One region of the Enterococcus sp. R12 genome, then DNA from elsewhere that is predicted to be linked to it. Evidence: predicted binding sites of a transcription regulator. Region 1 holds the regulator's gene; each other region holds the start of a gene.

Region 1 (10,374 bases):
TCCTCACTCAGGGTAAACTTAAACCTGAGCAGATTCGCTTGATATTTGCGCAAAAATAGTCCAGGAACCCAACCTGTCTGAACCATATCTGAAGTAATTGTCACGGGCCGAGCTGCATGCTTTTCGTCTCTAGGATCAAGTGAAACAGTCGTGGGATCAATTTCTTCCAAAGCTCCCCTTTTGATCAACCCAGAAGAAAATTGTCTGATTTCAAAGAGGATCTGATGAAATTCCTCAAAGGAAAAGGGTGCTACTTCAATTGTTACTCGATCATTTTGATCAGGTCCAGCTAAAAGTTGAGCTTCACGTGTGATGAGACTATCCAACAATTGTTCAGTCAATGTGGGAAACTGCTCATCGCGAGCAGCACGGTCGATTTCAAGGTGTATGCGATTGTTCACAAAACCCTTTTTTACGCCGTCTGCCTCATAAGTAGTGATATCCTCCAAAAACAGTGCAGGTAGGCCTGGAGATTCGTTCATATAAAATGGTTCTTCAAATGAATAGGTCGCCATTGCTCCTGTGCTGTCAATGGCTACAAGTTCAAATCGATGCGCTTCAGATTCAGTTGGAAGAAATAAACGTGCGTCAGCTATTTTTCGACCGGGTTCGATCATTACTGATGAAGTGATACTTCGAAAAAGATAACGATCGAATTCCCCATCGACCTTCACGAACACTTCATCAATAAAACTACCTGTAGTAGGGGTTATTGCGTAGATTATCTCAAAAAAGGGCACATTTAATTCTGCACCAGGCTCTTCACTGAGTAGTTCGATGATCGGTTTATCTTCCATGTTTATAATTGTTTGCCCGTCTCTTTCTGTATTACTATTCGTTTCAGCATGACTGATTTTGGGTGTAAACAGCAAGATGATCACTAATACCACGACTTTGTTGCGCAATCGTTTCTTTTTTATTTCCATTTTTCCTCCTATTTAGCGTTTGTGTCTGAGTAATAACCATGTTACGGCCAAACTTGGCACTGGTATTACCATTATTATATAAAGAAATAGTGTCATTCCGGAGGGAATCTCCAACGGCTCAGTAGAAGCTGCAGCCTCATTTGATCGTGCGTAGGCCAACGGATCATTTAAGGTCTCGTTCGTGTCCACATCAAATGTCTCACTTGTCTCTCCTGCATGTCCGACATTCTCAATTATATCTAAACTGCCCCCGTCGAAGACCTCAGGATAGTTCGTCACCAGACTCATAATCATGGCGATCAGCTCTTCAGCGGTACTTTTTTTGACACCTATGAGAATGTGCCATGACCAATCCGCTTCTTGCAAAATTGTCCCGCCAATCGATTCGACTGCTTCATGGATCTTCGCTTCTGATACTCGGAATCGATCTATTTCTGTTTCTCCAGCGATTCCCATGTATAAGCGATTGTTCACAAATGTTCTTTCATCCTCCCAAAAGAATTCAGTACTAATTTCATCAGGAGTTGGTGACGGCAGAGCGGGCGGATCTACCACAGTAATCGGATGTTCTAATTTGAATCGTCCACTGGCGCCGCTGCTGTCAACCGCTACAAGCTCAAGATACATCGCTTCTGATTGATGATAGGGCAAAACAACGATTCCACTGCCGAATTCGAATTCCTCCACTGTGTCGTGATTGTTTTCATCTTTCAAATAAAGATGACTATGGTATGCCCCATTGATCTCAACGTGAACATCAATTATCTCACTTCCACTTGACGGAACGGCCGTATAGGTGAGATAAATAGACGGATTTGTCACTTCACTCTTGAGAAAATCAGTATGTATCACAACGTTTGCTTCATCACCTGTTGAAATTTCATTCAATTCTGTTGCGTAAACGTCTCGTGAAAATAGCTTTAGCAGTAGTATTACCAAAAGAATGGTTTTTTTCTTTTTTCCACTCATAACGCCGCATTTCTTTCGTCGGTTCGTGTGACTAACCCTCAACCTTTTCATCGTGTTTTCCCATCTCCTTATTCCTCTTTCTTCAAGTAGTCGTTCTTCCCTGTTCTCTTTTCTTGAGCCATTCTCCTTGGCTCTTATTGTTTAGTTTCCTTTTCTTTAACTATACACAGGAACCAGCCTTGCAACAACGAAAACCGGCATTTTTATTCATATATATTCAATTTTATACAACAAAGTGACGTTTATTATTTGTTTGATCCAGTTTCTCTCTGACGATTGGCTCATCGATAGAAAGTATTTCCCTGTTGAATCGGTGACTTGCGTTTCTCATTCCTCTCCCTTGTGGTTCTCTAACCATGCTCCAGACAAAAAAACACGCTCGAAAATCGAAAAGATTCTCGAACGTGCTATTTTTGATTGATTGTCGATCAATTAATCGATTGATTTGAAAGTATTCACGACATTCTCAACACTGAAGCCGAATTCCGCTAAGACTTTGTCACCAGGTGCGGATGCACCGAAATGATCGATCGCGATCACTTTTCCATGGTAACCGGTGTAACGTTCCCAACCAAATGGGGAAGCTGCTTCGATCGCTACCCGTTTCTTCACTGCTTTTGGCAAGACGCTTTCTTTGTATTCTGAGCTTTGTGCTTCAAACAAATCAAAGCTTGGTAAGGAGACCACCGATACATCGATGCCTTCTTCTGCCAATTTAGCTTGTGCTTGGACCGCAAGATTCACTTCAGAACCTGTGGCGATCAAAATCCCCGCTGGTGTTTCACCAGCTTGTTTTGAAATCACGTAACCACCTTTTGCGACATTTTCATCCGCACCGGTTTGCGTGCCTTCGATCACTGGTAGATTTTGTCGGCTTAAGACTAAGACCGTTGGTTTATCCGTTGTCGTCATGGCCAATTTCCAGGCAGCACGGGTTTCATTGCCGTCTGCTGGACGAATCACTTGGACATTTGGCATGCAACGGACGCTGGCTAATTGCTCGATTGGCTCATGCGTCGGTCCATCTTCTCCAACCGCCACGGAGTCATGCGTCAAGACATAGATAACAGGTGCATGCTGGATCGCAGACAAGCGCACCGCTGGACGCAAGTAATCAACGAAGACGAAGAAGGTTCCGCCATAGATTCGCGTACCGCCATGCAATTGGATGCCGTTCATCGCTGCCGCCATCGCAAATTCTCGGACGCCAAACCAAATGTTGCGGCCTTCGTATTGGCCAGGTTCAAAGTCTTTTTCTGCTGCAACCATCGTGTTGTTGGATCCAGAAAGGTCAGCCGATCCACCCCAGAGACTAGGGACGGCTTTGGATAAGGCTTGGATCATCTCTTTGCTGGATACTCGACTAGCTTGTGAGCTGCCAACTTCGTAGCTTGGTAATGCTGCATCCCAATCTGCTGGCAATTCACCCGCAAAGGCTTGTTTGAATTGCGCAGCAAGTTCTGGGTAGGCTGCTTCATAGGCACGGAAGGTTTCGTTCCAAGCTGCTTCAGCTTTTTGCCCTTCATCGATCATGGTTTCTTTGAAGCGCGCGGCAACTTCTTCAGGTACGGTAAATTCTGGGTATTCCCAACCATAAATCGCTTTGGCTGCAGAAATGCCTTCGGCACCGATCGGCGCACCATGAACGGCAGAGGTGCCTTGATTTGGCGCACCGTATCCGATCACAGTCTTGATTTCGATCAAGGTTGGTTTGTCGCTTTCAGCTTTTGCTTCGTCGATCGCTTTCGAGATCGCTTCTAAATCATTGCCGTCTTCAACGAGAATGTGTTGCCAGCCATACGCTTCAAAACGCGCACCGACATTTTCTGTAAAGGCTTTTGAAGTTGGGCCATCTAGGGAGATGTCATTTGAATCGTACAAGACGATCAGTTTGTCTAATTTCATGTGACCAGCCATGGATGCAGCTTCTTGCGAAACACCTTCCATCAAGTCCCCATCGCCACATAAAGCGTAGGTATAGTGATCAATGACTTGATACTTGTCGCGATTGTAGGTTGCAGCCAAGTGGGCTTCGGCCATCGCCATACCGACTGCCATGGCGATCCCTTGTCCTAAAGGTCCAGTGGTTGCTTCCACGCCGTCTGTGTGATCGACTTCTGGATGTCCTGGCGTGCGGCTATCCCATTGACGGAAGTTTTTTAGATCCTCAATGGTCACATCGTAACCAGACACGTGCAACAAGCTGTACAATAACGCCGAACCGTGTCCAGCAGACAAAACAAAGCGGTCACGATCCACCCAGTTGCGAGAAGTCGTTGGATTGACTTTCAAGTGTTTCGTCCACAAGGCATAGGCCATGGGTGCTGCCCCCATCGGTAATCCTGGATGTCCTGAATTGGCTTTTTGTACGGCTTCGATACTTAATGTACGAAGGGTGTTCACTCCTAATTGATCGATTTTATCAAACAATGGTAGTTCCTCCTAATTTAGGTTTTTTTTACCTTTATTACATCTTTCATTATACGTGATTCAGAAGCTTATTTCAATAGCAATGAAAAGGAATTCACAATTATCTGCCGTGGAGACCTTTTTTCTTTTGAATCTCTTTTAACTTCTCTGGTGTTACATCAGCACCTTCAGGGTCAACGATTTTCATTCCTTCGATATGGTGTCGCATCCCTCCACGAAAGGCGGTTAAATACTCTTCACGCAGAACTTTTTGTTCGTGGGTCTCAGCCTCAGTCAATCCTTCTGTTTTTTTCTTGTTGGCAAGTTCATTGATTCGAGCTAATTTTTCTTGAGATAGCATAGTTGTTCCTCCTTTTCCCTCTTGATTTTACTACAAACTAGCGAGCAAAAACAATAGCACAAAAAGCGAACATTTGTTTGAATAATCGATATAGCTATGGTACACTAAGGTTATCAAATGAAAGAAGGTGTCAGTTTTGGCAAAACGAACAGAAAATCGACAAATCGAAATTCTTAAGTTCATTCATACACGTGTCACTGAAAAAGGCTATCCGCCGACTGTTCGCGAAATTGGCGAAGCCGTTCAGTTATCTTCTACCTCAACTGTTCATGGCCATTTGTCCCGACTTGAAAAAAAAGGGCTGATCTTACGAGATCCTACAAAACCCAGAGCCATTGAATTAACTGCTTCCGGTCTTGAAAAAATCGATGTTCAACCAGCATCCATTCCGATGCTTGGTGTCGTAACTGCTGGAGAACCGATTTTAGCCGTGGAAGATGCATCCGATTTCTTTCCGATTCCGCCAGATTTAGCGAATAGCACAGGAAGTTTATTCATGTTGACGATCCGAGGAGAAAGTATGATCAATGCTGGCATTCTCGACGGTGATCAAGTAATCGTTCGTAAACAACAAAGTGCTCAAAATGGCGATATCGTGATTGCTATGACAGATGAAGACGAAGCTACGTGCAAACGATTCTATAAAGAAAAGAATTACATTCGTTTACAACCGGAAAATGATTATTTAGAACCAATCATTTTGCCTGACGTAACGATTTTAGGATTGGTTGTTGGATTGTATCGCCATCTGCTTTGATGCTCAACGAGCTGACTAGGAAATCTTCGTTTCTACGAAGATTTTTTTTCTTTCCTCTTTACAAAGCGAACAAACATTCGTATAATAAGTATACAAACATAAGTTCGTATTATTTAAGGAGTGAATGAGATGAAAGCAGTTCGTCGATTTGGTTTTATGTTGTGGGTATTATTGATGGGAATTGTTATTGGCTATTTTGGCGTTTTAAGTGCTGTTCTGATTTTTTGCCCTCTAATGATGCTTTGGTTCATGCTTTGGGATGAAAAGAAATTCCGCCAAGCAGAGCGCAAACGTAACCGCCATTATTATCACGATCATGATTTTTATCGTTATGAACCATGATCCTTCCCCTACATACGCCCATAAGGCAGCAGAAACAAAAAAGGACTCCAGCGAGTCCTTTTTTGTTTCTGCTTTTTTAGTATTCCATTAACGTCTTAATTTCGACACCTTGGATCTTGTCTCTTCCATGTAGATCCATCAGTTCGATCAAGAAGGCACAGCCAACAACGATGCCACCTAGTTTTTCTACGAGTTCGATCGTTGCTTTGATCGTTCCGCCAGTTGCTAGTAGATCATCACAGATCAAGACACGTTGACCTGGTTTGATGGCATCGGCGTGCAGCGTCAAGACATCCACACCGTACTCTTTTTCATATTCTGCTTCAATCGTTTCCCGTGGCAATTTGCCTTTTTTACGTACTGGGGCAAAGCCGACACCTAATTGATAGGCAACTGGACAACCAACGATAAAGCCGCGGGCTTCAGGTCCTACCACCATATCGATGCCTTTTTCTTGTGCATACTCAACGATTTGTTGTGTCGCATACCGATACGCTTCTCCATCTGCCATCAATGGCGAGATGTCCCGAAAAATAATTCCCTCTTGGGGATAATCAGGAATACTAGCAATATACTCTTTTAAATCCATTTTCTTTCCTCCTAGACTGTCAACCACTGACGAAGGGTTGATAAATCACTCATTAATAAAAATTCTTCTGTTTTGATCAGTTTTTGTCGTTGCTGATACAAATGACTCTCCGTCAATGGACGGGAAACAGGATCAGCAGTTTTATTCAAAACACCATCTTGTATTGTAACAAATTCCAGCTCAGAAAACACCTGAATCATGAAAATAAGTAATTTTTGTGGAATTTTTAGATAGTCAGCGACCATCTTTAGTTTGTAACGAATGTCCAAACGAGGCTGCTGTTTGATCAGTTGAAAGAGACGACTGTATTGCTCTCTTGTCCCTACCCCATCTAAATAAGCATCTTCTGTCGAGTAGAAAACAAAAGCAACTCTTGACGCCTGGAGCGCTTGAACGATCTCTTTGATCAATGCAGGGTCAGCAGGACAATCTAAAAATGCAATCTCTTGGAACTGACCAGCACGAAAAGTATCTTCCAAGGCTGTAACTGAGTCAAATATGGTGGTTTGCCCACAAAAGCCTTGCAATTCCCGAGGAAGTTTCTGCTTGAAAAGAACGCCTAGTGTTTGACTGCCCAGAGAGACACCTTGACGGCTTCTTTTCGAACGATAATCAAATAGCTGAATCCCTTCCACTGCAAAATCATCCAACATGAGCTGCGGTTTTTTGTTGCCATTCCATTCATTGATGGAAAGCTGACCAACGATCGATAAGCGGTCGTTTTCAAACGCTACTAAATCTTTTCCAAAACCAAACCCAATGACATCCAGCTGCGTGTTAGACTCATCGCTCATCACTAACTTCAAATGCTGATTTTCTGAACCAATCTGGCGAGCATTTTGAGTCATCAGATTAGAAAATAAAAATTTCGGTAAGGGGTTGTCCGTTCCAAAAGGCGCTAAGACTTTTAATGATTCAATAAAACTGATCGAAACTTCTGTTAACGGTAGCTCCTCATCGATCGCTAATGGGATGCCCTGACTGAGGTCAATGGCATTTTCTTCAACATAACGATTCATTTGGGCTTGCAGCATATCTAAATGATCGATGGGGATACTTAATCCAACTGCTGCATGATGGCCGCCAAAGCTAGTAAACATGTCTTTCATCGTCGACAGCATTTCAAACAGATTCAACGCAGCAATGCTTCTTCCCGACCCTTTGGCTAAGCCATTTTCTTTTTTTGTCAAAACGATTACTGGTTGTCCTGTACTTTGCATGATTCGTCCTGCCACGATCCCTAAAACGCCTTCGTGCCAATGATCTCCCACCACCAAATGAACATGATTCGCAGGATCGATTTTTTCTTGTGCTTCTTTCATGATTTCTTCAACAAAGGTTTTTCGCTGCTGATTGATCGTATCTAAGGTTTGGGCTAAGCTGACTGCCTCTTCTTCATCGAAGGTAGTCAATAAGCGAACAGCCGGATTGGGGTCCTCCAAACGACCGATCGCATTTAACCGTGGTCCAACGGCGAAGCCAATGTCTGTTTCGTTGACTGTTTGTTTTTTCAAACCGCTGACTGACAGCAACTCATTCAGTCCGATGCGATCCGATTGCTGAATCATTTTCAACCCGTTGCTGACTAATAGCCGATTCTCATCGGTTAAAGAAACCATATCAGCGATCGTCCCAATCGCAACAAGATCAAGCAATTCCACTGGCACTTCTTCTAACAAAGCGCAAGCCACTTTAAATGCGACGCCGACTCCAGCCAAATCACCAAAAGGATAGTTTCCTTGAGGGTGACGGGGATGGACAATAGCAAACGCCTCCGGTAGTTCTGCAGGTAGTTCATGGTGATCTGTGACGATCACGTCAACTCCTTGTCCTTGAGCATAAGCAATCGCCTCATGACCAGACACCCCATTGTCGACGGTGATGATCAATTGCGTCCCTGCTGCAATTTTATCTTGATAGACAGTTAGATTGGGCCCATATCCATCTGTAAAACGATTAGGCAAATAATACTCAGCTTCCGCCCCTAGCAATTCCAACGTTTCCTTTAACACGGTAGTGCTCGTAATCCCATCCGCATCGTAATCACCATAAATCAAGATTCGTTCGCCATTTAAAATCGCTTCATGGATTCGTTCCACGGCTTTAGCCATATCATGAAATAAAAACGGATCATGAAGATATTGCAGGTCCGTTGATAAAAAAGCATCGAGCGCCTCTGCTGTTCGAATATTTCGCTGCCATAGCAACGCGCCGATCCGCTCAGGGATCTTTCTTTCTTGGATCAGCTCTTTAAATACTGGGGTCGTTTCGCTTTCTTGCGGACGCACCCAATGAAAATTTGCACGTTTCACCAAATCACTCCTAACTAGGATATTATAGCAAAGTTTATGCAAAAAAGAAAAACAACGAGAGAAACAGCACTCGTTTTACAACACAAAAAAAAAGAGCTTGCAGCAAATCTTGCACTAGCAAACTCTTTTTTTGTGAAACGTCGTTGTTTTAGGCTTGCGATTCAAAAGACTTCATTTCCTCATCGATCGTTGGTGGCGTGGATGCGCCCGCAGCACGTGAGGAAAGCTGGGCTTCTTGATCATCGAGCTGCTGCTGTCTTGCCGCTAACTCCGCCTGCTTGTTCGTGTATTCCCGTTCCAAAGCTTCTCGTTGTTCTTGGAGAACCTTCTCGTTATTCGAACGATAATCTGAAAGCTCTTTTCTCAATTGCTTTAGTTCTTTTTTTTGGCGGAACATTGCGCTTGTGGAAACCAACAGCAAAATCAATGCGCCTAACAAAGCAGAACCAATAATGACTAAGATCAGTGGCGATTGAATCGTTGTGAAGCCAAAGTTGATCGGGACAGTCATATTGTTTGCAACGGCAAATAAAACGATCACTAAAATCAGTAAAATACCAACGATAACACGCCATTGATTTTTCATGGGCTTCAACTCCTATTTTTTGTTGAACATCGTTCCCGCCATATAATCGCCGATTGAAGGAAACAGGGTATATAGTTTCGCAGCAGCGCCTAAAATATGTGGGCGATTGATTTCTCGTTTTGGATGGATCATCGCTTTGACGATCGTTTGCGCTAATTTGTTCGGTTCGAGCACTAGGCTGCCCACCGACGATAAGTAACTACCGCTTGGGTCTGCTTGGTCAAAGAATGCCGTTTCGATCGGTCCAGGATTGACCGTTGTTACGTTGATCCCTAATGGTTTTAGTTCTAAACGTAATGCGTTAGAAAAACCGAGCACAGCAAATTTTGTTGCAGAGTAGACGGCCGTTTTTGGCGTAGCGATCTTACCTGCGATCGAAGCAACATTTATGATGTGACCATGCTTTTGTTCAGCCATTTGGATCGCTACTTGCTGGGTCAAAACCATCATGCCAAGAACATTGACTTCGAACATATTTCGGATGACCGCCGGGTCCATCTCTGTAAATTCTTGAAAGATCCCGTAGCCAGCATTATTGACGAAGACATCGATCTTACCAACTTTTTCATTGATTTTTTCTAGTAAGCGCTCCACACTTTCAGGATTTGCTACATCCAATTGAAACGCATACGCTTCTTTGCCGCTTAATTCCATACATTGTTCTTTGACTTTTCCAATCAGATTCGTTCTTCGGGCACAAGTCACGACGATCGCACCACGTTTTGCGGCTTCATAACAGATTTGTTCTCCAAGTCCAGCAGAGCCACCTGTTACAACGACAACTTTATTCTCTAAATTCATCTGTTTCTTCCTCTCCGGCAAAAGGGATCTCGACAATATCAAAATCTTTGACGATCAACGTATTCGGAAATACTTCTTTTGCTTCATTTACTAAATTTGTAATATCTTTGCCAACGTAACGCGCACTGATATGGGTCAACAGCAAACGCTTAGCTTGAGCTTCTTGTGCCACTTCGGCAGCTTGCCGCGTCGTCGAGTGAAAATAAGCGCGAGCCAACTTGGCTTCTTCTTTGTTAAAGGTACTTTCATGCACCAATACATCCGCATCTTCTGCTAGCAGTACGGCGTTTTGACATTTACGCGTATCACCTAATATCGCCAC
Region 2 (10,374 bases), 230 kb from region 1:
TTCGCGAGCATGTGATCGATCATGAGACAACCGTTATCGAACCGACAGCGGGAAATACTGGAATTGGTTTAGCTTTAGCTGGAATCGAGTATGGCTTAAAAATGATTTTTGTCATTCCTGAAAAATTTAGCCTTGAAAAGCAGCAACTGATTGAAGCGTTGGGCGGGACCATCGTTCATACGCCCACTGAAGCAGGCATTCAAGGGGCGATTGAAAAAGCAAAGGAAATAGCAAAACAGCTACCAAATAGTTATATGCCAATGCAATTTCACAATCAAAACAATCCTGCAGCCTACCAAGCAACCTTAGGCCCAGAGATCTTTCAGGAGTTATCTGGAAAAATTGACAGCTTTGTTGCTGGAGCTGGCAGCGGGGGGACCTTCGCGGGTGTCGCAACATACTTAAAGAAGCAAAAATCAAGCACTCGACTTGCTGTCGTTGAACCAGAAGGATCCATTTTAAATGGCGGGCCTGCCCATGGACATGAGATTGAAGGGATCGGTGTTGAGTTCATTCCCCAATTTTTTGACGATTTGCTTTTCGATCAAATTTATACGATCAGTGATGCGGAAGGCTTTGCTTTTACTCGTTACTTGGCAAGATACTATGGTCTACTTGTTGGAAGTTCAAGTGGAGCGGCGATGGCAGCAGCAGTAAAAGAAAGCCTCGAATTACCAACTGGAAGCTCGATCGTTACCGTCTTTCCAGATGGAGGCGATCGCTATCTATCAAAACAGATTTATGCGGGTGAATCAGCAATCACCCCATTCATAGGAGGAGCAAACCATGCATTTTAATACAAAAGTAATCCACGGCGGTATCAGCGAAGACGAAATGACTGGTGCTGTCAGTGTGCCAATTTACCAAACATCAACCTATCGGCAAAATGCTCTTGGTCAGCCAAAGCAATATGAATACAGTCGTTCAGGCAATCCAACTCGATTTGCCTTAGAAGAATTGATTGCGGATCTGGAAGAAGGCGCCCAAGGGTTTGCTTTTGCCTCTGGATTAGCAGCCACCCATGCGGTCTTCTCGCTGTTTCAGACTGGAGATCATGTCATTTTAGGGGATGATGTATATGGCGGGACGTTTCGTTTGCTCCATCAAGTATTAGAAAAAAGCGGATTGTCTTATACACTTGTCAAAACAAATGAGCTAGCTGCCGTTGAAGCAGCCATCCTTCCAGAAACCAAAGCGATCTTTCTGGAAACGCCGACTAATCCATTATTGAAGATCACGGACATCGCAATCGTTGCCCAACTAGCGAAAAAACAGGACATTTTGACGATCGTGGATAATACCTTTGCGACCCCTTACTTTCAAAAGCCGCTACAATTAGGCGCAGATATTGTGATTCACAGTGCTACCAAGTATCTCGGTGGACACAGTGATGTAGTAGCTGGGTTAGCGGTTGCCAAAGAGCCAAAAATCGCCGAAAGAATTGCTTTTTTACAAAACGCCATTGGTGGTGTATTAGGGCCTCATGATAGCTGGTTGATTCAACGAAGCATCAAAACACTTGCTTTGCGGATGGAAGCACATCAAAACAACGCGATGAAAATTGCTCACTACTTACAAGCACATCCAGCTGTCGCAAACGTGTATTATCCAGGATTGATTGCCCATGAAGGACATGAGATCGCCAAATCACAGATGTCTGGGTATAGCGGTATGATATCTTTTGAACTAAACGATGAATCGAAAACAGCAGAATTTGTTGAATCATTAAAGATTTTTACTTTAGCAGAAAGCTTAGGTGGCGTGGAAAGCTTGGTAGAAGTGCCAGCCGTGATGACCCATGCCTCGATCCCTAATGAAATTCGTGAGCAATCTGGGATCAAAGATGGCTTGATTCGGTTGTCGGTCGGCATCGAAGACGGTGAGGATCTGCAGGCAGATTTAGAGCAAGCGTTTGAAAAGGCAGGTAGCTAGTGATGGGGAGAGAGTTTATTCCAATTTTTTCTGACTGGGCAGCTGAGTACGATGAAACAGTTGCAGGTAAGGATGAAGAATATCGAGCGGTTTTTTTCAAATATGAACAGTTACTCGCTGAAATAGCTGAAAAAGCAGGGCAGTCTGTGGTAGAATTTGGTAGTGGAACTGGAAATCTAACACAAGCTCTGCTTGATCAAGGAAAAAACGTGCTGGCAATCGAGCCATCGCCAGAGATGCGGCGAATCGCCAAGTCAAAACCCAGTCTTTCTAAAGTGACTTTTGTAGATGGTGATATGGAGGTTTTTCCTGAGATCACGGATGTGATTGATACGATCGTTTCTACCTATGTTTTTCATCATCTTACGGAGGACGAAAAACAACGGGCAATCGGCAAATATGCTGCGATGCTGCCCAAAGGCGGGAAAGTGCTTTTCGGGGATACGATGTTTCTTTCTCTAGCCCACAAAATGGAACGAATCGATGAAGCACGGCAAGCTGGTCACCAGCGACTAGCCGCTGATCTGCAAAGAGAGTACTATCCAGTTATAGCGGATATCGAACGATACTTTCGTCAGCATGGGTTTACCAGTCGTTTTAAGCAGATCAATGAGTATGTTTGGCTTGTGGAAGCACAAAAAGAGTAGGAGAGAAGTACAATGAAAATGAATGTTGAAAGCTTTAATTTGGATCATACGAAAGTCAAAGCACCTTATGTACGGGTTGCCGATAAAAAGCAAGGAACGAATGATACGATTATCAAATATGATGTCCGTTTGAAGCAGCCGAACCAAGCGCATATGGATATGGCAAGTCTGCACTCGCTAGAACATTTGACGGCAGAATTGATTCGTAATCATGCGGATTATATCGTGGACTGGTCACCAATGGGCTGCCAAACCGGCTTTTATTTGACTGTCTTGAATCACGACGATTATGAAGAGATTTTGACCGTCCTAGAAAAAACCATGAAGGACGTTTTGCAAGCAACTGAAGTACCTGCCAGCAATGAAGTGCAATGCGGTTGGGCGGCGAACCATACCTTAGAGGGTGCGCAAAAATTAGCGCAAGAATTTCTTGATGAACGTGACAATTGGTCGACCGTTTTTGCCTAAATAAAAATAGAAGTAGAAAAAGGTGCCTGCGTTTGGATTCGCAGACGCCTTTTTTGTTAAACCCGCAAAGAGACGGGGGTTCGATAGTTTTTGTTTATGGTTCTACTGCTTGGACAGTAATGCCGACTCCGTTTGGATTATAGGTTTGACTAATGTAAAACTCAAATCCTTCATGAATAAAGAAAAGTCTCCGAATGGCGCTAACGTCTCTGATGTGAGCATCTAAACCATACTGTTCGATCAATGTCTCTTTGATCTCCTCAATATCATCCTCTTTCCCGAACTGTGAGAAATCAATACCGAAAAATTCTGGGACATCAACCAATGTGATTCTAGATAAATGTTCATTTCCCGCGTTATCGGAGTCAAAATCAAAGCTGATTTTGGCTAACTTCTCACGCGAGCCCCTTGGTACTCGTCTCGTTTCTAATGCACTACTATCACCCATCATTGACAACAATTCAATGTTAGAATCAGGTAAACGAGTGGTCACCTGTCTCACTTCATCGACCATGACTCCTTGCTCAGGCGAGAAGACCTTACAGGTTTCTTCGGTAACGATCACATTTTGACGCCGCCGCTTTTGATTGATGGCGGTTCGGCGTTGATTGACCCGGTCACTTCGTTTGATCAGATCAAGCCCTAGATCTTGAATAGCTTCTGGAGTCGTATCGTCTGCTAGTAAGGAAATTAAGTAATCGATAGTTAGAAATTGTTCATAAATAGGTGATGGCTGGTTTTCGATAAAAAAAGTTATTGCACCAATCATCAAAAAAGCAATACCTAAAAGAAAGAAGCAATGCTTTTTGATTTTCATATGTACCTGGTTGAAGGACCTTATCGGTTTCATCTGACGAATCAACCCCTAATAGAATGATTTGAAAAAAATTTACGGTGATATAATTCGGAAGGATCAATAAAACGAATTTCCTCTGACTACTTACTTAACTTCTGTTTCTGAGAATTGATCATGCCAGGTAACGCCAGTAACGGTTCGGTTGGAAAGGGTAACGATGATCGCTTCGCCCTCTTGATTGATCCAGGCATTGGATTCCACGCCTAGAATCGCTAGTCGCCAAGAAGGCAGTCCACCCATGATCTCTAATACTTGATCGCAGGACATTCCTTCTTGCAATTGGTGGAGCAAATCTTTGGTGACGGTTCTATTCCAACGTCGTGGCAATCCAATCTGTAATTGCTCGCAATAGGAGAAGTGAGAGGTGGATTCTTCGGTACTTACTGACTGTTGATCAAGGCTGTCAGAAGAGCTGCTTATGTCAATTGTAGTAGACGTTGATTGCTTTTCAGTAGAGGAAGAGCTGCTAGCTTCCGAATCCATTGACAATGATTCAGAAGTCACCGCTGTTTCTAATGACGAACTGCTTTGTCGCGTTTCATCCAGGAGTTCGTCAATCAGGGTACAGCCTGTGAGTGATAAGGAAAGGAAAATCAGTAAGGGAAAGAAATAGATGGTTTTCATACGATGCATGCCTCCAAAGTAATTTTCTGCATTTTTCTTTTGTTGTTATTTTAAGGTTGGTTTTTTATAAGAAGGGTTCTGACCGATGTTTAAACAAAAGAATCAATGTATTTATACAGCTTATGCAGTTATGGAGGGAGTGTTGTTTAATAAGTGTAACATGCCACTCCTGATCTGACTACTCGATTTCAAATTGCATTTCATAGTTTTAATAAAATTTAGTCTCTATTCCTGATGATTATAAAATTCACGTGATATACTATAGTCAACTACAAGATAAAAAAATACGGCTTCAGTGGCAAAGGGCATTTGACGCAAACAGATCGTTGGGAATGTTTTCGAGCATTTGAATGTGGCATTGTTTTAATAGAAAAGGGAGGAAGAGGGAATGAAGATCTTAAGGGATTGGCAAGCAAAACATCAAGCGAAAAAAGAAGAAAAAAAACAGGCATTACGGTTAAAAAATGCCAAGCTTCGTGCAGCGGGGAAAGAGCCGTTGAAGGGCTGGGGGAAAATGGTTGATACTGGCATCGGCGGGGCGAACAAAGCAAACCCCATCGATACAAAAGTGTTTTTGGGGGAAAATCAAAAGCGGATCGCAGATGAAACGAAACGGAACAAGCAATAAAGAAAACCTCTGCAACAGTTCCTTCGTCGGACTGTTGCAGAGGCTTTTTTAAATATTCAATACTTTGTCTAAGAAGTCTTTGGTACGCTCATGCTTAGGATTGGTAAAGATTTGCTCAGGTGTACCGTCTTCCAAGAAGTTCCCGCCGTCAATAAACATCACACGGTTTGCTACTTCTTTGGCAAAACCCATCTCGTGAGTTACGATCACCATGGTCATTCCTTGTTTTGCCAAATCCTTCATAACATTGAGGACATCGCCAACCATTTCTGGATCGAGTGCGGAGGTTGGTTCATCGAACAACATCACATCGGGATTCATTGCTAAAGCTCTAGCGATCGCCACCCGTTGTTTTTGTCCTCCAGACAGATTGTCAGGGTACATGTCTTTTTTATCTGCCAAACCGACCGTTTCTAATAAACGAATTGCGTTCTTTTCCGCTTCTTGCCGAGAAGCATTTTTTAGATCCATCGGTGCTAAAATGATATTTTCTAAAACCGACAAGTGAGGGAAGAGATTGAAATGCTGAAACACCATGCCGATATGTTGACGAACAGCATTGATATTGGTGTTTTTATCCATCAGATGTGCGCCGTCAACGATAATATCACCGCTGGTTGGTTCTTCTAAGCGGTTCAAACAGCGTAAGAACGTCGATTTCCCGGATCCGGAAGGACCGATCACACAAACGACTTCTCCTTCAGCGATTGAAACATTGATATTGTTCAATACGGTATTGTCGCCGTATTTTTTTACAAGATTTTCAACTAAGATTTTTTCTTTCATGCTATTTCACCTTCTTTTCTAAAACTTTTGCAAGTTTCGTTAAAGCTGTGATCACGACTAAGTAAATAATCGCGATGATCAAGTAAACATAGGTACTTTGCGTAGTCCGAGCAACGATGATTTTCCCAGTTTGCAATAATTCTACGACTCCGATAACCGAGATGATCGTTGTATCTTTCAACGAGATAACGAATTGGTTAACGAAAGATGGAATCATGATTTTGATCGCTTGCGGTAAAATGATTTTCTGCATTGTCCGAGTGTAGGTCATCCCCAAACTTCGAGAGGCTTCCATCTGACCTTTTGGCACCGCATTGATCCCGCCACGGACGATCTCAGCGATATAGGCACTGGCATTTAAAGTCAATGTAATGACCCCGGCTGCAAAGTCGGGAATCGTGATACCAATGGCATCGGAAAGTCCGAAGAAGATGAAGAAAGCCAATACCATCATAGGAATACCACGAATGATATCAACATAGATCCCTGCAAAAACCCGCAATGCTTTGATTGGAGCAACACTAAATAGTCCAAAAATGATGCCGATCACTAATGCTAAGGCAAAAGAAATCAATGCTAGTAAAAGGGTATTCCATAAACCTTTTAATAAGACGTTATAGTTGTTGCTGATCAAACCAGTGATCGTTGATTCATCCACTCGTTTTTCTGTGGCAGAGCCATCTTCAATGTATTTATTGATGATTTGATCGTACTCGCCAGTCCGTTTCATTTCTTTCAATGCTTCATTGAACATTTGGATCAGTTCAGGATTTTGGCCTTTTTTCACCGCAAAACCGTACTGACCGCCAGATTCTTTTTCAATCGGTGTCACTAGTTTTTGACCTTGGCTGATGGCATAACCGATCACTGGATAATCATCCATCATGGCATCGATTTGTCCGCCGTTAACAGCTGCATATAATTGATCGGCTGCATCATAATATTTGATCGAATAGCCATATTTTTCTTCGTTGGCGATCAAGAAGTCTGCACTTTCTGTTCCCACTTTCGCACCAACGGTTTTTCCATCTAAATCTTCATAGGAATTGATGGAATCATTGCCTTCTTTTACAGCGATCTGAATGCCGCTTTCAAAGTAAGAGTCAGAGAAGTCATAGGATTGACGACGCTCATCAGTGATCGTCATCCCAGCGATCATCCCATCTGCTTGGTTACCATCCAAGGCTTGCAAAGCTCCTGAAAATCCGATGAAATTGAATTCAATGTTGAACCCTTGCAATTCTGCCGCCCGATTCATTAAATCGACATCGATCCCTACATACTCATTGTCTTCATTTTGGAATTCAAATGGAGCGAAGGCGGAGTCACTGGCAATTCGGTAAACATCTTTCTTTGGTTCGACTTTCACCATTTCACTGGTGTCTGCATCTGAATCAGACGTTGTGATGTAAGTATTGACGATTTCGTCGTATTTGCCAGAAGCTTTCATGTTGGCTAAACCAGCATTGAATTTTTCAAGTAGTTCTTGATTTTGGCCTTTTCTGACAGCGAATCCGTAAGAAGCACCTTTTTCAGGTTCGCCGACAAGTTTCATCGGTTCGCCGTTGTTGATGGCATAGCCAAGCACTGGATAATCATCAAAAGCGGCTGCCACAGTACCATTGCGTACAGCGCCATATAACCCAGTAGCGTCATCATAAAGTTTGATGTCGTAGCCATATTGGTCTTTATTTTCTTCTAAAAAGCGGGCACTTTCGGTACCGACCTTTGCACCGACCGTTTCGCCCTCAAGATCTTCGTAGCTAGTAATGCTGTCATTGTCAGCAGCTACCGCCATTTGAATCCCACTATCAAAATAAGGATCTGAGAAATCAAACGTTTCTTTACGTTCATCAGTGATGCTCATCCCAGCAATCATGCCATCTAACTGATTTGATTGCACGCCTTGAATGGAGGCGTCAAAACCTAAAGGACGTAAATCAACTGCAAAACCTTGATCTTCAGCGATCGCGTTTAATAAATCTATATCGATCCCAACGTATTCATTATTTTCATTTTGGAATTCGAAAGGAGCAAATGTTAAATCTGTTCCTATCTTATACGTAGTTTCCTCCGCACTTGCTGACTTTACTGATAGCGTAAAAATGCTGATAATCAGCGCGATTAAAGCGAAGGACATGTGTTTTCTTTTCAAGAAAATTCCCCCTTTAGATATAACGTATTTATAGATTATATGGATTTTTTCTTCAACACACAAGTCTTTCTCTTTAAAAATATGACAAAATTGCTTAAACCTCACATCAGATGTTAGAAAATCAAACATGTTAAGTTATGCTTAATCGCATGAAACTTTCATAGCAAATGATGGCGAAAGTATGTTCGCTATGATATACTTATTTATGGAAAAGCGGCAGCGAGTTTTTCTTTTTTTGTTGTCGTTTAGAATAATCGAGGGGGAATGAAGATGATCGAAAGAACAACTTCCCATGAATTTGACTTAGTATCAAAATATCAACCAGCTGGGGATCAGCCAGAAGCGATCCATCAATTGGTTGACGGGGTGGTCGGTGGAAAAAAAGCACAGATTTTGTTGGGAGCCACTGGGACCGGTAAGACTTATACGATTTCTAATCTAATTAAGGAAGTCAATAAACCGACATTGATCATTGCCCATAATAAAACACTGGCTGGACAATTATATGGCGAGTTCAAGGACTTTTTCCCAAATAATGCGGTCGAGTACTTTGTCAGTTACTATGATTACTATCAACCAGAAGCGTATGTTCCTTCCAGTGATACATACATCGAAAAAGACTCCAGTGTCAACGATGAAATCGATAAGCTGCGTCACTCGGCCACAAGTTCTTTATTAGAGAGAAACGATGTGATCGTTGTAGCTTCTGTCTCTTGTATTTTCGGTTTAGGTTCGCCGATCGAGTATGCCAGACAGGTTGTTTCTTTACGAGTAGGGATGGAAAAGTCTCGCGATCAACTATTAAAAGAATTGATCGAGATCCAATTTGAACGAAACGACATCGATTTTCAACGGGGGCGTTTTCGCGTACGTGGCGATGTTGTGGAGATTTTCCCAGCTTCTCGTGATGAGCGAGCGTTACGCATTGAGTTTTTTGGCGATGAAATCGATCGGATTCGTGAAGTCGATGCCTTGACGGGCGAGATCATGAGTGACACCGAACATGTGTCGATCTTTCCGGCAACTCACTTTGTGACCAATGAAGACCATATGGAGCATGCGATCGCTTCGATCCAAAGTGAACTCGATGAACGACTGAAAGTTTTGCGAGCAGAAAATAAGCTGCTGGAAGCACAGCGTTTAGAGCAGCGAACCAACTATGATATTGAAATGATGCGAGAAATGGGGTATACCTCAGGGATCGAAAACTACTCTCGCCACATGGATGGAAGAAAAGAAGGCGAACCGCCTTATACGTTATTAGATTTCTTTCCTGATGACTTTCTGATCGTTATTGATGAATCCCACGTGACCATGCCGCAAGTTCGTGGGATGTATAATGGTGACCGTGCTAGAAAACAAATGTTAGTGGATTATGGTTTCCGTTTGCCTTCTGCACTGGATAACCGTCCGCTACGCTTGGAAGAATTTGAGAAGCATGTCAACCAAATCGTCTATGTTTCAGCAACACCTGGACCATATGAATACGATCAAACCGATACCGTCATTCAGCAAATCATTCGTCCGACTGGTCTGTTAGATCCGGTGATCGAAGTACGACCGATTATGGGTCAAATTGACGACCTCGTAGGAGAAATCAATGAGCGAGTCGAGCGAAATGAACGGGTCTTTGTCACGACCTTGACGAAAAAAATGTCTGAAGATTTGACGGATTACTTTAAAGAATTAGGGATCAAAGTCAAATACCTGCACAGTGACATCAAAACATTGGAACGAACAGAGATCATTCGCGACCTGCGTCTCGGTGAATTTGATGTACTGGTCGGAATCAACTTATTGCGAGAAGGGTTAGACGTCCCAGAAGTTTCCCTGGTTGCGATCCTTGATGCCGATAAGGAAGGCTTCTTGCGCAGCGAGCGTTCATTAGTCCAAACCATCGGACGAGCAGCTCGTAACTCAGAAGGCAAAGTAATCATGTACGCCGATAAAATGACCGATTCGATGCAGCGAGCGATCGACGAAACAGCGCGACGCCGAAGTATTCAAGAAGCCTATAACGAAGAACATGGAATCGTACCGAAAACCATCATCAAAGAGATTCGCGATCTGATCGCAATCACGAAAGTGGCGGAAGAAACTGGCGAATACACCACGACTTCTTATGAAGAGCTGAGTCGTGAAGAAAAAGCAACCTTGTTGTTGAAATTAGAAAAAGAAATGAAAGATGCTGCGAAAGCACTGGATTTTGAAACGGCTGCTACCTTGAGAGATACTATTCTTGAGCTAAAAGCTGCTGATTAGAAGGAGAAACAATATG
Region 3 (10,374 bases), 300 kb from region 1:
TATATCATTGATGAAGTGCACATGCTGTCAACAGGCGCATTCAACGCTTTACTAAAAACATTGGAAGAACCACGGAAAAATGTTGTCTTTATTTTGGCAACAACAGAGCCCCATAAGATTCCAGCAACGATCATTTCTCGAACCCAACGTTTTGATTTCAAACGGATCAATACGCAAGATATCGTGGGTCATTTAGAAACGGTCCTTACTGCTAGTGAGATCAATTACGAAGCAGAAGCTTTACAGATCATTGCGCGAGCCGCAGAAGGCGGTATGCGGGATGCCTTGAGTATCACCGACCAGGCGATCGCTTTTAGTGATGGAACCGTAACGACCCAAGATGCTCTTGAAGTGACGGGCAGCTTGTCCTATGAAATGATGGACCGTCTGATGCAAGCTTGCGGGGAAAAAGAAGTTGCCGATGCGTTAGCGACCTTGCGGGAGTTATTAGCCTCTGGTAAAGAAGCCCGACGTTTATTGGAAAACTTGTTGGTTTATTGTCGAGACTTGCTGATGTATCAACAAGCGCCGCAGCTGCTATCTGAAAAGTCGCTGCAATTGACTGAAGCGTTTCAAACACTGGCAAAAAATACCCCGCCAGCAAAAATCTATCACTGGATCACGGTCTTAAACGATACGCAAAATGAAGTACGATTTACGAACAATCCTACGATCTATCTGGAAGTGGCTGTGGTCAAATTAGCCAATGATCCAGAAAGTGCTGCTGTTGCTAGCAATTCAGCTGATAATAGTCAAGAAGTGGCGCAGTTACGGCAAGCATTGCAAAAACTTCAGGCAGAGGTGCAACGACTGCAGGAGAATCGACCGGCAGGTGCCGTTGCGGAAACCACTGCGCCAGTGAAGAAAGCCAAGGCGACCACTACGTTCCGTTTACCAAAGGAACGCGTGTTCCAAGTACTGAAAAGTGCAACGAAGAAAGACTTGGCAAACGTTCGCAATGTTTGGGACGATCTTTTGATGTCTCTTTCCGTGACGCAAAGAGCGATGCTGCATTCCAGTGAAGCAAAAGCTGCCAGCGAATCGGGCGTCGTGATCGCTTTTGACTATGAGATCTTATGCCAGCGAGCAAGTAACGACCAAGAGTTTCAATTGATGATCCATAATCAATTGTCTCGCATGATCAAAGACTACGCCCCACAGGCTGTCTTTATCACAAAAGAAAGTTGGCCAGCACTACGGCAAGAGTTTTTGGCCGGCGGTCAAGCAACGGCAGATTCGGAAATTGAAGTAGACCAAGAAGAGACCGAAGCCGCTCCTGTCGAACCTGAAAATGACGACTTAGTAACAAAAGCGCAAGAGTTATTTGGTGAATTAACCAGCATTGAAGAAAATTAATGAAAATGGAGTGATTGATAATGATGCGAGGCATGGGAAATATGCAAGGCATGATGAAACAAATGCAAAAAATGCAAAAAGAAATGATGAAAGAACAAGAAGCGCTGAACAGCAAACAATTTATCGGCGAATCGACAAATGGCTATGTCAAAGCGACCTTTACTGGGGATAAGACGTTACAAGACATTACTATCAATGAAGCGATCGTTGATGCTGACGATGTGGAAATGCTGCAAGATATGATCATTTTAGCTGTCAATGACGGATTGAAGAAAATTGAAAAAGAATCGGAACAAACGATGGGCAAATACACAAGAAACATTCCGGGTCTATAAAAGGAGAAATGACGGTGCAATATCCTGAACCGATCGCCCGATTGATCGACAGTTACATGAAACTGCCGGGAATCGGACAAAAAACCGCGACACGTTTGGCATTTTATACGATCGATATGAAAGAAGAAGTCGTCAATGAGTTTGCCAAATCGTTGCTTAGTGTCAAACGAGATTTGCACTTTTGCAGTATTTGCGGAAATATAACTGAAGAAGATCCTTGTGAGATCTGTAGTGATCCAACAAGAGACAAAGAAACGATTTTAGTGGTTGAAGAGCCTAAAGATGTCATGGCACTAGAAAAAGTCCGGGAGTATCATGGACTTTATCATGTGCTGCATGGCGTGTTATCCCCGATGGAAGGGACAGGTCCAGAAGATATCAACATTGCATCGCTGATACAGCGGCTGCATGATGATCAGGTCAAAGAAGTGATTATTGCGACCAATGCGACCACGGAAGGTGAAGCAACGGCGATGTATATGTCACGTTTGATCAAGCCTGCTGGTATTAAAGTCACGCGTTTGGCTCATGGCTTATCTGTGGGCAGCGATATTGAATACGCGGATGAAGTGACCTTGCTAAAAGCAGTAGAAGGTCGCCGAGAATTATAAAGATATTGGAGGCAATTAGGGTGAATGGATTGTTTATAACCATCGAAGGACCGGATGGTGCTGGAAAAACCAGTGTGATCGAAGAGTTGTATCCTCGGTTACAGCTTGAAGCAACAAGAAAAATCGTGAAAACAAGAGAACCTGGCGGAGTTAAAATCGCTGAAAAGATTCGTAAAATTATTTTAGATCCGCGAAATGAAGAAATGGATGAGCGGACGGAAGCCTTACTTTATGCAGCGGCCCGCCGCCAACACTTGATTGAGGTTGTCCTGCCGGCATTAAATGCTGGACACATCGTGATCTGTGACCGCTTTGTTGACAGTTCGCTTGCCTATCAAGGAGCTGGACGCCGCATCGGGATTCCTGAGATCGCACGGATCAACGAGTTTGCGACGGAAGGAACGACGCCTGATTTTACCTTGTATCTAGATGTTGACTCTGATACTGGCTTGCGTCGCATCCAAGAAAACCGCGCACATCAATATGACCGCTTAGATTCGGAAGGATTGGAGTTTCATCAACGGGTTCGTCATGCGTATCTTAAGCTGGCGGAAGAAAATCCTGTACGCATTCATAAGATTGATGCTAGAATGGGGTTACAAGAAGTTGTTGAATCCAGCTATTCAGCAATCGTTGAATCGTATCCTGCTTACTTCAAGTCAATCTAGAGTAGGTTGGATAACACAAAGGAGATGGTCCCATGAAATTAATTATGGCAATCGTACAAGACAAAGACAGTAATCGTTTGGCAAATGAGTTTATTGATGCCAATATCCGTGCTACAAAATTGTCCTCAACGGGTGGGTTTTTAAAGGCTGGCAACAGTACGTTTATCATTGGTATTGAAGACGATCGGGTACAAGATGCATTAGAATTGATCAAAAAAACCTGTCAATCAAGAAAACAATATGTCTCGACACCGATGTCTTTAGACATTTCCTTAGACGGTCAAGTTCCTTATCCAGTCGAAGTCGAAGTCGGCGGAGCAACTGTGTTCGTGCTACCGGTTGACGGATTCCATCAATATTAAAAAAGGAGCTTTTCATGGAGGAGTTATTTCTACAAGAATATCAGCCTCTTGTTTTTGCCCAACTAAAAAAAAGTATCAAGCATGGGCGCATTGCTCATGCTTATCTTTTTGAAGGGGACAAGGGGACTGGCAAGCACGAATTAAGTCTGTGGCTCGCAAAACGCCTTTTTTGTACCAATGTGCAAGAAGAAGCCCCGTGCGGCACTTGCAGCAATTGTCTGCGGATCGCCCAAGGAGAGCATCCTGACGTCATCCAAATCGAGCCGGATGGGCAGATGATCAAAGTCGACCAGATTCGGCAGCTGCAAGAGGAGTTCTCAAAAAGCGGCTTTGAAAGTCGTCTGAAAATCTTTATTTTGTCTCAAGCTGACAAAATGAACAACAGCGCTGCCAACAGCCTATTAAAGTTTTTGGAAGAACCGGTGGGAAACTTTTTGGCGATTTTAGAAACTGAGAGTTTAGGACGTATTTTGCCGACGATTCAGTCTCGCTGTCAGATCATTCATTTTTCGCAGCTGTCAAAAGAAAAACTACAGGAGAAGCTCCAAGAAGAAGGACTTTCCAAAGAGACGAGTCGACTTCTGAGCCACTTGACTAATAGTTATCATAAAGCAGTTGAAATCTCGCAGAATGAATGGTTTAATGAAACTAAGGATGCTGTTAAGCGTTGGGTGAATTACCTTTTGAAGAAAGACCCGCAAGCATTTATTTTTGTTCAGAAAAAATTATTGGGTCTAGCAAAAGAAAAAAATCAGCAATCAGAAATCTTTTTGCTCTTGTTATTTTACTTTCAAGAGGAACGAGATCGATTGTTGGCACAAGGTTTATGGGGAAAAGAGATCAATCGTGCCATTGAAGCCGCATTGCAAGCACAAAAAAAATTGCAAGCCAATGTGTCTTTCCAAGGAGTGGCAGAACAATTTTCCGTGAAAATCATCTATGGATAAAACGCAGCAGCCGGAAAAGGAGACCAGAGATGATCGAAGTTGTCGGAGTGCGTTATCATGACGTGGGCCAGATTTATTTTTACACACCAAAAAAACAGACCTATACCATAAATGAACAAGTCATCGTGGAATCACAAGATGCCAAATGTCTTGCCACGGTGGTTACAAAAAGCAGAAAAATGAATGAGAGCGATTTGCCTCAAGCAGTCAAACCGATCCTGCGTCGAGCGACGAAAAAAGATTTAGAGCAAGCTGCCGCCAATCAAAAAGCAGCAGACGAAGCGTTGAAAATCGGGAAAGAAAAAATTCGAGCACACCAGCTGCCAATGAAGCTGATTCGGGTGGCATATACCTTTGAGCGCACAAAACTGATTTTTTCGTTCACGGCAGAAAGCCGCGTAGATTTTCGTGAGTTGGTCAAAGACTTGGCAAGTGAATTTCATACACGGATCGAACTGCGCCAAATTGGTGTCAGGGATGAAGCAAAGGCGCTAGGCGGAGTTGGACCCTGCGGTCGCAAACTATGCTGTGCGACGTTTTTAGGCGATTTTATCCCAGTGTCCATCAAGATGGCTAAGGATCAAGGACTCTCCTTAAATCCTGCAAAAATTTCAGGGTTATGTGGTCGTTTGATGTGTTGTCTTAAGTACGAAAGTGAAGAGTATGAGCGTGCAAAAAAAGAATTGCCGGATCGCGGCAAGGAAGTTGAAACGCCAGATGGCAAAGGACGTGTGGTCGGGCTGGATCTGTTGAGCCGAGTGATCAAAGTCCGTTTGCATGATCGGCAAACACCAATCGAGTATGATTATGAAGAACTAGTGACAAAATAAGTAGGTGACCATAATGAGCATGGACAAACGATCAATATATGACGGATTGAATCAGTTAGAAGTGGAGTTGCAAAATTCCTTGAATAATCTAGCGGAAATGAAGCAGTCTTTGCAAGAAATCGTCGAAAAAAATACGACATTAGAATTGGAAAATCAACGCTTACGTGAACACATTCGTGAGTTGAACCAAGTGGCAGATGCACCCGCTGAATCGGTCAAACAAGAGCTTTCTAAATCACGGATGAATTTAGAAAAGATTTACGAAGAAGGATTTCATGTTTGTTATGACTTATACGGTTCTCGCAGAGAACATGACGAACCTTGTGCGTTTTGTCTAGAAGTGATCTATCGTGAAAGCGGCAAATAGCTGACAGACGAAGCGGTTCGTTAGAAAAAAGATCAGTTTCTGCTGGTCTTTTTTTCGAAAGGAGCAGTACATGCAAAAGCAGCAAAGTTATAAACAAGACAGTGGAAAACTGTATCTTGTTCCAACACCGATCGGTAACTTGGAAGATATGACGTTCCGATGTGTCAAAATTTTAAAAGAAGCGGACCTGATCGCAAGTGAAGATACTCGAAATACCCAGAAATTGTTGAATCATTTTGAGATTGCGACACCGCAAAAAAGCTTACATGAACACAATTATAAAGAACGGGTGCCACAGCTGATAGAACAGCTGCAAATGGGCAAGACTATTGCCCAATGCAGTGATGCTGGTATGCCCTCCATTAGTGATCCAGGTCATGAATTAGTCAAGGCGTGCTTGGTCGAAGGAATCGCAGTGATTGCGCTCCCAGGTCCTACGGCTGGTTTGACCGCGCTGATCGCTTCTGGCTTATCACCGCAGCCGAATCTTTTTTATGGCTTTTTACCTCGTAAGAAAAAAGAACAAAAGCAAGCGTTAAGTGAATTGGCAAGCCAAAAAGCTACGATGATTTTTTATGAGTCACCGTATCGAATCGCAGCGACGATCGAAACGATGAAAGAGGTATTGGGAGAACGTCAAGCAGTTATCTGCCGTGAATTGACGAAAATCCACGAAGAATACTTGCGAGGGACCTTTTCAGAATTGATTGAATACCTCGACCAACAACCAATCAAAGGGGAATGCTGTCTATTAGTGGAAGGCGCTTCTGAAATCCCTGAAGTCGTTTATGAAGGAAGCTATGCTGAACAGGTGGCAGCCTTGATGGAAGAGGCAGACTTGTCTTCGAAAGAAGCCATCAAAGAAGTGGCTAAACGCAATCAAGTGAAGAAACAGCTTGTTTATCAAGCCTACCATCAATTAGAAACGTAATCATACCGAGAATTCTCTCGGTATTTTTTTGTCTTTTTTCGGACTTGTGTTAAATTATCTGACATCAATAGTTAGCTATTTTCAGAAAATTCACGGTTTTCTCAGAAAAATCTAGATTATTTGAAAATATGATGTTAGGATAGCTAACATAAAGAAAAGGAGGCGTCAAAAATGAACACAGGGAATATTGCATTTATTTTAATTTGTAGCGGCATGGTTTTTCTTATGACTCCAGCATTGGCATTTTTTTACGGAGGATTGGAACGTCGCAAAAACATCCTCAATACCATGATGATGGTGATTTGTACGATGGGCTTGGCGTCTGTGCTATGGGTCGCTTTAGGGTATACCTTATCTTTTAGCGGCACAGGCTCATTTATTGGGAATTTAGATAAAGTCTTTTTCAATCATGTCTCGATGACAGAAGGAGAAGGGATTCCTGAAGGGTTATTTGCGGCCTTTCAAATGATGTTTGCCTTGATCACAACGGCGATCATTACTGGATCTGTCGTGGGCAGAATGCGTTTCTCAGCTATTTTCCTATTTATCGGCTTCTGGCTAGTTCTCGTGTATTTTCCAATGGCACATATGGTATGGGGCGGCGGTTTTTTAGATGCGATCGGCTCGATTGATTTTGCGGGAGGCAATGTCGTTCATATCAGTTCGGGTATCAGTGGGTTAGTCTTAGCGATCGTTGTCGGTAAGCGGCGAGAATTTCATCAAACCGAATATCGTCCTCATAATATTCCCTTTGTTGTACTAGGTGCTGGCCTTTTATGGTTTGGCTGGTTTGGCTTTAATGCTGGCTCTGCGTTAGCAGCTGATGGTCTAGCGATCCACGCCCTAATGACCACGAATACGGCAGCAGCCAGTGCGATGCTTTCTTGGATGCTGATCGAAAAAATCGTGTTGGGCAAACCGACGATCGTTGGTGCGTGTACTGGAGCCGTCGTGGGCTTAGTTGCCATCACACCAGGTGCGGGATTTGTCTCGCTTTGGTCTTCCTTTATCATTGGCGCTTTAGTCAGTCCGTTTTGCTACTTCTTTATTTCTGTCATCAAACATCGTCTAGGATTAGATGATGCGCTGGATGCCTTTGGCTGCCATGGCGTAGGTGGGATCTTCGGTGGTTTGATGACAGGGATCTTTGCGGATCCAGCAGTGGGTGGACGGTCAGGATTGCTCTATGGCGGCGTTGATCTTTTTCTCGCACAAGCCGAAAGTATCGTATTTACGATTCTATTTGCAGGTATCTTATCCTTTGTCATTATCACTTTGATCAAATGGGTAATGCCGATTCGCGTATCGCAACAAGAAGAAGCAGTGGGGATGGATCGGATCGAACATGACGAAACGGCCTATCCTACCTTTATGGGGTTAGATTCTTAAGAGTGGAGGAGCAGTCATGAAAAAAGTTGAAGCGATTATTCGCCAAGAAAAATTAGAAGAACTAAAGGCCGCTTTTGATCAGTCTGATTTGATCAGCGGCATGACAGTCAGTCAAGTGCTGGGCTGTGGCAATCAAAAAGGCCTCAAAGAGTTTATTCGTGGCCAAGAAGTGATCACAACTCTTTTACCAAAAGTAAATGTCCGTTTTGTTTTAGCAGATGAAAAAGTCGATGCGGTGATTGAGCTGATTGTATCGATCTGTCGGACAGATGAAGTCGGTGACGGCAAAATATTCGTCTACCCGTTGGAAGAAGCGATTCGGATTCGCACTAATGAACGAGGGGAAGCTGCCTTATAGTAGAACTTCTTGGACCATGAAGAGGGCCGCAAAAGCAGTGAATGTAGAAGAAAGGACCAATGAAGATTGGTCCTTTTTGCGTGCTTCCCTCGATTCCTTGCTTGATAGGGAACCTCTGTTCGTTTATAATAAGAAGTGAGGTGAACAACGATGTCGGAACTGCAATTTCCCTTAAAAAATGATACGAGCCGCAAAATTATTCATATTGATATGGATGCTTTTTTTGCTTCGGTGGAAGAACGGGATGATCCAGAGCTTGCCAAGCATCCCCTCGTCATTGCCCGTCACCCAAGTGATACTGGCGGACGAGGAGTGGTCACGACCGCCAATTATCTGGCACGACAATATGGCATCCACTCGGCAATGAGTGCGCAAAAAGCCTATGAGCTTTGTCCGCAAGCGATTTTTAAACCGGGAAATCATCAAAAGTATCGTGAAGTGTCCCATCAAGTCAGAGAAATTTTTCATCGATACACCGACATCATCGAACCAGTTTCTATTGATGAAGCGTATCTAGATGTCACAGTCAACAAGATCAATTGTCCTTCAGCAATTAAGATCGCTCGTTTGATTCAACGAGACATCTGGCAAGAGATTCATCTGACCTGTTCGGCAGGAGTCAGTTACAACAAATTCTTGGCAAAACTGTCTTCGGATTATTATAAACCACGAGGATTGACGGTGGTGATGCCAGATGAGGCAGTGGCCTTTTTGCAACAATTACCCATTGATAAATTTCACGGGATCGGGAAGAAAACTGTTCCGCGGATGCATGAGTTAGGTATTTTTACAGGAGCTGATCTGTATGACTGGAGTGAGATGGCGCTGATTCGTGAATTTGGCAAAATGGGGTATTCCTTGTATCGGAAAGTTAGAGGGATCCATGATTCCCCAGTTAGTGTGACCAGAGAACGGAAATCAGTTGGAAAAGAGCATACATACGGCAATCCATTAACCAGTGAAGAACAAGTATTGAGCCAGTTACGGGCTATCGCAGAAGAAGTCGAAAGATCACTGAAGCGCACACAAAAACATGGCAAGACGGTCGTGTTGAAAGTTCGTTACAGTGATTACTCTACGATCACCAAGCGAGTGACCTTGCCAACCTATGTTCATAAAAAAGAACAGCTATTTTCCGAAGCAAGTCTGATTTGGGAAGAAATTTTAGGTCTGGAAAAAGGCATCCGTCTTTTGGGGATCACCGTCACAAATCTTGATCCACTGACCTATGAAAATATTGTACTGCCCTTATGGCAACTATCTGACGAGCAGTAGGCTGAAGAGGAGGAGCAAAATGACACTCTATCAAGTATATGACACGATGACAGGATTGGCTAATCAGGAGCGAAGTGAAAAAATGGCCGCCTACATGCGGCATCAGTTTGATTTTTTAGGCATTCCTACGCCGTTGCGCCGCCAGCAGGAGAAAGCGACCTTCAAAGCTGCAAAACAAACGAAAACGGTTGATTGGGACTTTATCGATCATTGTTGGCAAAGCAGCTATCGGGAACACCAATACCTTGCGATTGATTATTTAGTGGTGATGGAGCCGTTTCTAGCGGCCATCGATCTGGCAAAAATTGAACAGCTAGTCATAACAAAAGCTTGGTGGGATAGCGTGGACGTCCTAAGTGAGGTTGTCAGAAAACTAGTTCGCCGACTGCCAGCGTTAAAAGCTGAAATGCTTCGCTGGAGTCTTGAGGAAAATCTTTGGCTGCGGCGAGTGGCAATACTCCATCAACTGCTGCAAAAAGAACAGATGGATCAACCACTGCTTGAAGAGGTCCTCGTCAATAATTTGGGGAGTTCTGAATTCTTTATCAACAAAGCCATTGGTTGGAGCTTACGAGATTATGCCAAGACGAATCCTCAGTGGGTCCAAGACTTTCTGCTTCGCTATCAAACAAGTCTGGCGCCTTTGACGATTCGTGAAGCAAGTAAATACCTGTAAAAAGCTTGGTCACTGAGTTGAGATAACATAAAAAAACACCGTGCATCATCTTTGAAGGAAGAGGAGGTGACCGCCAAAAGTTCGATTTTTTGGTCTAACTTTTGGGGTCACCTCAAGATGCACGGTGTTTTTAGTTTTTAAATTTGTTTTTTGATTTGTTCGTAGCTTGCTTCAGCATCTTTGCACTTTGCCCAGATAACCGCTTTTCCTTGTTCCCGAGATGCAGCAAGATCAATGATTCGTTGATTGCTGCTGCCGCGAAACTGCAA

The links. The regulator LexA, encoded in region 1, represses DNA repair genes until DNA is damaged. The targets are predictions, from matches to a motif close to CNAACANNTGTTNG.
Region 2: a site for LexA is predicted at 8,271-8,284, ahead of uvrB (excinuclease ABC subunit UvrB). Genes of this name have one in related genera too.
Region 3: a site for LexA is predicted at 8,263-8,276, ahead of dinB (DNA polymerase IV). Genes of this name have one in related genera too.

What each region holds. Positions count from the first base shown of each region.
Region 1 covers NZ_CM176874.1:1,883,589-1,893,962, forward strand. Annotated here, with positions in the region: gene ACTW1R_RS08705 (hypothetical protein) at 1-926, opposite strand, end outside; gene ACTW1R_RS08710 (hypothetical protein) at 939-1,778, opposite strand; gene tkt (transketolase) at 2,328-4,325, opposite strand; gene ACTW1R_RS08720 (DUF896 family protein) at 4,426-4,665, opposite strand; gene lexA (transcriptional repressor LexA) at 4,802-5,422, shown strand; gene ACTW1R_RS08730 (hypothetical protein) at 5,552-5,764, shown strand; gene ACTW1R_RS08735 (adenine phosphoribosyltransferase) at 5,841-6,353, opposite strand; gene recJ (single-stranded-DNA-specific exonuclease RecJ) at 6,365-8,665, opposite strand; gene ACTW1R_RS08745 (lipopolysaccharide assembly protein LapA domain-containing protein) at 8,814-9,251, opposite strand; gene ACTW1R_RS08750 (SDR family NAD(P)-dependent oxidoreductase) at 9,264-10,052, opposite strand; gene rnz (ribonuclease Z) at 10,036-10,374, opposite strand, start outside.
Region 2 covers NZ_CM176874.1:1,651,607-1,661,980, forward strand. Annotated here, with positions in the region: gene ACTW1R_RS07615 (PLP-dependent cysteine synthase family protein) at 1-797, shown strand, start outside; gene ACTW1R_RS07620 (cystathionine gamma-synthase) at 787-1,932, shown strand; gene ACTW1R_RS07625 (class I SAM-dependent methyltransferase) at 1,935-2,579, shown strand; gene ACTW1R_RS07630 (S-ribosylhomocysteine lyase) at 2,592-3,047, shown strand; gene ACTW1R_RS07635 (Tat pathway signal sequence domain protein) at 3,142-3,864, opposite strand; gene ACTW1R_RS07640 (hypothetical protein) at 3,988-4,527, opposite strand; gene ACTW1R_RS07645 (hypothetical protein) at 4,916-5,155, shown strand; gene ACTW1R_RS07650 (amino acid ABC transporter ATP-binding protein) at 5,204-5,941, opposite strand; gene ACTW1R_RS07655 (amino acid ABC transporter substrate-binding protein/permease) at 5,943-8,096, opposite strand; gene uvrB (excinuclease ABC subunit UvrB) at 8,367-10,358, shown strand; gene uvrA (excinuclease ABC subunit UvrA) at 10,372-10,374, shown strand, end outside.
Region 3 covers NZ_CM176874.1:2,183,521-2,193,894, reverse strand. Annotated here, with positions in the region: gene dnaX (DNA polymerase III subunit gamma/tau) at 1-1,356, shown strand, start outside; gene ACTW1R_RS10120 (YbaB/EbfC family nucleoid-associated protein) at 1,377-1,691, shown strand; gene recR (recombination mediator RecR) at 1,706-2,302, shown strand; gene tmk (dTMP kinase) at 2,323-2,970, shown strand; gene darA (cyclic di-AMP receptor DarA) at 3,003-3,332, shown strand; gene holB (DNA polymerase III subunit delta') at 3,347-4,279, shown strand; gene ACTW1R_RS10095 (PSP1 domain-containing protein) at 4,309-5,109, shown strand; gene ACTW1R_RS10090 (DNA replication initiation control protein YabA) at 5,129-5,476, shown strand; gene rsmI (16S rRNA (cytidine(1402)-2'-O)-methyltransferase) at 5,547-6,407, shown strand; gene ACTW1R_RS10080 (ammonium transporter) at 6,579-7,796, shown strand; gene ACTW1R_RS10075 (P-II family nitrogen regulator) at 7,813-8,154, shown strand; gene dinB (DNA polymerase IV) at 8,305-9,429, shown strand; gene ACTW1R_RS10065 (DNA alkylation repair protein) at 9,449-10,105, shown strand; gene nrdG (anaerobic ribonucleoside-triphosphate reductase activating protein) at 10,243-10,374, opposite strand, start outside.